DNA from 2 places in the Paenibacillus sp. D9 genome. Region 2 is predicted to be linked to the other one. Evidence: riboswitches for the same ligand, from Rfam matches in the RefSeq annotation. Region 2 holds a riboswitch; the other holds the start of a gene.
The links. Region 2 has a riboswitch for ZMP and ZTP ahead of VE23_RS14770 (TIGR01440 family protein). Riboswitches for the same ligand answer to the same signal wherever they lie in the genome.

Region 1 (2,192 bases), 630 kb from region 2:
GTCTCTCCAATGAAGGCTGCAGCCGCGCCTTCCTGCCGGGACCGGTCAACCCGTACTACAACAATGTGATTCTGCCGCTTGTGCTGTTCGATCTGCTCGCCATCACCTTGCTGTAGCCTCATGCTGTCGGCATCGTCAGAAAGGAGTTTTGACCATGGGTTTCATGCTTCCTACGCCCCCGGGATTTCCGGGCGGTTTCCCCGGAGGTGCGCCGGGCGGGTTTCCGGGCGGTTCGCCGGGAGGTTTCCCGGGGGGATTCCCGGGCGGTACGCCGGGCGGTGTTCCCGGGGCGGGCGGAGCTCAGCCTCCCTCTTCGCCTCCGCCTCAAGGAGTGCCGCAAAAGCCGCTTGCTTCGGCCTTCGCCGTTGATCCCGGCGCCATCTCGGGCTGCTCCTTCCGCTTCACGTACATCTGGCCCCGGTTCGGGCCCGGATTCTGGTTCTACCCCGTTTTTGTCGGCCGCACATCCGTCGCAGGCTTCCGCTGGACCGGGTTCAGCTGGGCGTTCTCCGGCCTGGATCTGCAGAGCGTCGAGTCCTTCACCTGTTAATGAGGAAGAAAAAAAGGACTGCCGAGCGAAACTCGGCAGTCCTTTTTTCCATTCCTACAGCTTGCCCTCAACGGTCGATTTCTCCGCCGCATCCACCGTATGCTTGAGCAGCATCGCAATCGTAACCGGACCTACGCCCGCGGGAACCGGGGTAATCGCGCTCGCCTTGACGGCGCAGGCCTCGTAGTCGGCATCGCCGACATTCCCTTCGTTGTAGCCGGCATCGAGAATGACGGCGCCTTCCTTGATCCATTCTCCCTGAATGAACTTCGGCTTGCCGACGGCCGCCACGACGATATCTCCAAGCGCTACGATCTCGTTCAGCCGCTGCGTCTTGGAATGGCAGACGGTCACGGTCGCGTTGCGGTTCAGGAGCATGAGCGACACCGGCTTGCCAAGAATCGGGCTGCGTCCGACGACGACGGCATGCCTGCCCTCGATCGGAAGGCCGTAATAGTCGAGAATGGCGACGACAGCGGCAGGCGTGCAGGATGGGTAGGCTGCGTAGCCGAAGGCGTTTTGCGCAAAGCCGAGCGCCGTGACCCCGTCCACATCCTTGGCGATCGCGATGGCCTCGAACGCCTCTCTCTCGTCGATCTGCTCCGGTACGGGATGCTGCAGCAGGATGCCATGAACGGCAGGATCCTCGTTCAGTCCGCGGATTACGTCCACCAGCTCGCCTGTCGTCGTTCCCGAATCGAGATGGATCCTCTTGGACTCCATGCCGAGCTTGCGGCAGGCATTGCCTTTCATGCGGACGTACGTCTCCGAAGCCGGATCATCCCCCACCAGAATCGTAACCAGGCACGGCACGACTCCCTTTGCGGCAAGCGCCTCGACTCTTCTGGCCAACTGCTCCTTGATTTCCCCGGCCACTCGGGCCCCATCCAATATCAGCGTTTGCTCCGGCATTTCTGCAGCTCTCCTTTTTTTTGTCCGCTTAAAAACGCAAAGAGGCAAGGGGTATCCCCCCCTTACCTCTGCCCAGGCGTACGGCTGCTGTATCCATGCGCTCCCTCATGGTTGGACCCATGCTCCGCCAGTCACGCACAGTCGGAATTTACTTTTGATGATACTGAAATCAGGAAGGATTGTAAATGCATTTTCTGCGGCCGGCCGGATCGGCACCCCCATTCAAGCTTCATTACAGGTAGCGGCTCTAAGATAACGGCAACAACCCCTTGAAGGAGTGATCGGCCATGTTCTTCCGGCGCAAAAGATGACGACCAGACGATAAGCATCCGGAAAGTCCAGACCGGCTCAGGCTCCGATGCCGTCACTTACTTCGTCGCCGACGTGAAATTACGGGCACCGCGAACGTCCTGACCGCCCTGGCCAACCGCATGGTTTTCACTCACGGCAAAAAGCCGCGAACAAAATCGCTGCCCCGGTACTTCTCGCTCGTCCTGCTGAACTACGGCATGATGCTCCTGTTCCACTCCGGCATCGGCATTCCGCTCGTCGCCGCCAAGCTGATGACGGAAGCTTCCTTGTTCCTGATCAGCTATCGGGCGCAGCGAAGATTTGTGTATGACTGAATGGTAGAAATCGCCCAAAATGTGACGAAACAGTGAAATATGCAAAAATGAACTTTATATTATAACATAAATTTACAATAAAGTCAAGTGTTGTTTCTTCACTC
Region 2 (2,192 bases):
GCAGCCGCCATAGTAGCGCTTGCCCGGATAGCCTTCGGCGTATTTGTTCGTCAGAACGCTGCCCATCGCTTCAAGGACGGCTTCGCTGACGATGTTTTCCGATGCGATCAGCTCGATGTTGTCGCGCTGGCGCTGCAGCTCGAGCCCCATTGCCTTCAATACTTCAGGATCCTGCTTGCGGAGATTTTCCATGTTGGATCAAGTCCTCCCTCATAATGGATGCATCAGTGATTAGAACATCAGTGATTAGAACATCAATGCGAAAACATCAATGCATAAAACATCAATGCCTAAGACAGGGCTGCCTTTCAGTCGCAGCTTCCGACAGAGCCGGACAACTCTTCCCCCGGAGGCAGCTCGTAGACGGCTCGGGAGCCTCCGATCAGCTTCGGCCGGGTGAACGCCATCGTCACACGCGCCTCCCCGATCTGCTTCAGGGAAGGACGCAGAGGCACGGCGACCCGGCGCAAATGCATGCCGATGAGCGTTTCGCCGATATCGATGCCGGCATGAGCCTGTACCGTCTCCACGAGGCATGCATCCGCCAGGCGGCGGTAGGCATAAGCGGCCATGGAGCCGCCGGCGCCAGGCACCGGCACGGCGGCGACTTGCTCCAGTCCAAGCCTCTCGGCAACGGCACGCTCCAGGACGAGCGCCCGGTTCAAATGCTCGCAGCACTGGTATACCGGCGTGAAGCCGATCTCCTTGCGCGCCGCCTCCACGCCGGCAAATATCGCCGCTGCCGCATCCGTGCTGCCCGAGGTGCCGATATGCCTGCCAAGCACCTCGCTCGTGCTGACTCCGAGCACGAGCAGCTGCCCTTCCCGCAGGCGTCCGCCGCCAGCGAGCTCGCGCACAAGCGCTTCGACCCCGGCGGTTATCGCCGCCTCCGGCCCCGATCCATTCGTCATCCCAGCATCCTCCTGTCTCCGCCCTCTTCCGTGTCCGCTGCAAGCAGCTTCCGGCATAAAGGACAAGTTCGCCGTTTCGGTTCTATTATACCGGACCGAAGGCCTTTTAGACGAGACTACCCAAAATGACAAAGAGAGCAACGCGCGCAAAAAAATTGCGTGCTTGCTCTCTGCCCAGGCGACCGGCCGTATGTTCCGATGCTCCATCGTGGTTATTCCCACTTCGTCGCCAGTCACATCGGAAACCGTGTTTCTTGCTTCATCATAGCTTACACGAAAAGGGAAAGTCAATGATGGATAAGCCTTCTGCCGGGCCTCTTTTTCCCAAACGGAACCGCTGGGGAATACGATGCGCCATCGCCGCCGTTTCCTGTCTCAGGCTGGAAGCGCCGCTTGTCGAACTCGGATTCATGCCGCCCGTTTCGCTAGCCCTGCCCTTCCCCGGAAGGGCCGGCCTGGAATTCCGGCCGCTCCAGCAAGCTCGAGAGCGCCTCGCGGATTTCCTCCGCGCAGCGGGCGTAATCCTCGTAGGAGCCTCCGTACGGGTCGGCGATGTCCGGATGGGGAAGCTGCCTCTCCAGCTCCCGGATCCGCCTTTCCAAAGCGTCGTCGGGACCGCGGCCAAGCGACTGGGCGATCATTCTTTCGCTATAGTGCCTGTCCAGCTCTCCCGCCGCTCCGTCCTGTCCAGGCGAGGCATATTCCTTCAAGGTATGGACTTTCCCGGAAGCTTCCGGCCAATACCTCAGAAGCGCTTGCTTATGGGAGGAAGTCATCGTCAGCACGAGATCGGCCCATTGGAGCAGGCCTCCGCTCGCAGGTGTCGATGAGCCCTTATGAGCGATGCCGTTGTTCTCCAGCACTTGAAGCGCATGGCGCGATACAGGCAATCCGTCCACGGTCGATACACCCGCTGAGCGGACTTCAAGCCGCAGCCCCCTCTCAGCCGAAAGCTCCCTGAGGAAGGCCTCCGCCATCGGGGAACGGCAAGTGTTTCCGGTACAGACAAACAAGATGCGCATGGACTTCCTCTCCTTTTCCCTTGAGCGGCTTCCTCTGCCGCCGGGATAACCCTACAGCAGGAAGAGGATGCCGAAAGTAAGTAAAATCGCCCCGCCTGCCGCTTCCCCGTAGCTCCCCAGGCTTTTTCCGATGCGCCGGCCGGCCAGCAGTCCCGCTACCGACATCAGCCCTCCGGCCAGTCCGAACAGCAGGATGGTGAGAATCAGGTCGGCCGCGAACATCCCCAGCGAAATTCCGACGGAGAAGGAATCGACGCTG

Region 1: another riboswitch for ZMP and ZTP. It lies ahead of VE23_RS17510 (bifunctional 5,10-methylenetetrahydrofolate dehydrogenase/5,10-methenyltetrahydrofolate cyclohydrolase); the one in region 2 lies ahead of VE23_RS14770 (TIGR01440 family protein).

What each region holds. Positions count from the first base shown of each region.
Region 1 is NZ_JZEJ01000001.1:3,895,622-3,897,813, reverse strand. It holds gene VE23_RS17520 (hypothetical protein) at 1-116, shown strand, start outside; gene VE23_RS17515 (transporter) at 155-550, shown strand; gene VE23_RS17510 (bifunctional 5,10-methylenetetrahydrofolate dehydrogenase/5,10-methenyltetrahydrofolate cyclohydrolase) at 605-1,462, opposite strand; ZMP/ZTP riboswitch at 1,526-1,607, opposite strand; gene VE23_RS17505 (hypothetical protein) at 1,894-2,088, shown strand.
Region 2 is NZ_JZEJ01000001.1:3,264,704-3,266,895, forward strand. It holds gene glyA (serine hydroxymethyltransferase) at 1-192, opposite strand, end outside; gene VE23_RS14770 (TIGR01440 family protein) at 309-911, opposite strand; ZMP/ZTP riboswitch at 1,077-1,158, opposite strand; gene VE23_RS14775 (low molecular weight protein arginine phosphatase) at 1,337-1,933, opposite strand; gene VE23_RS14780 (manganese efflux pump MntP) at 1,985-2,192, opposite strand, start outside.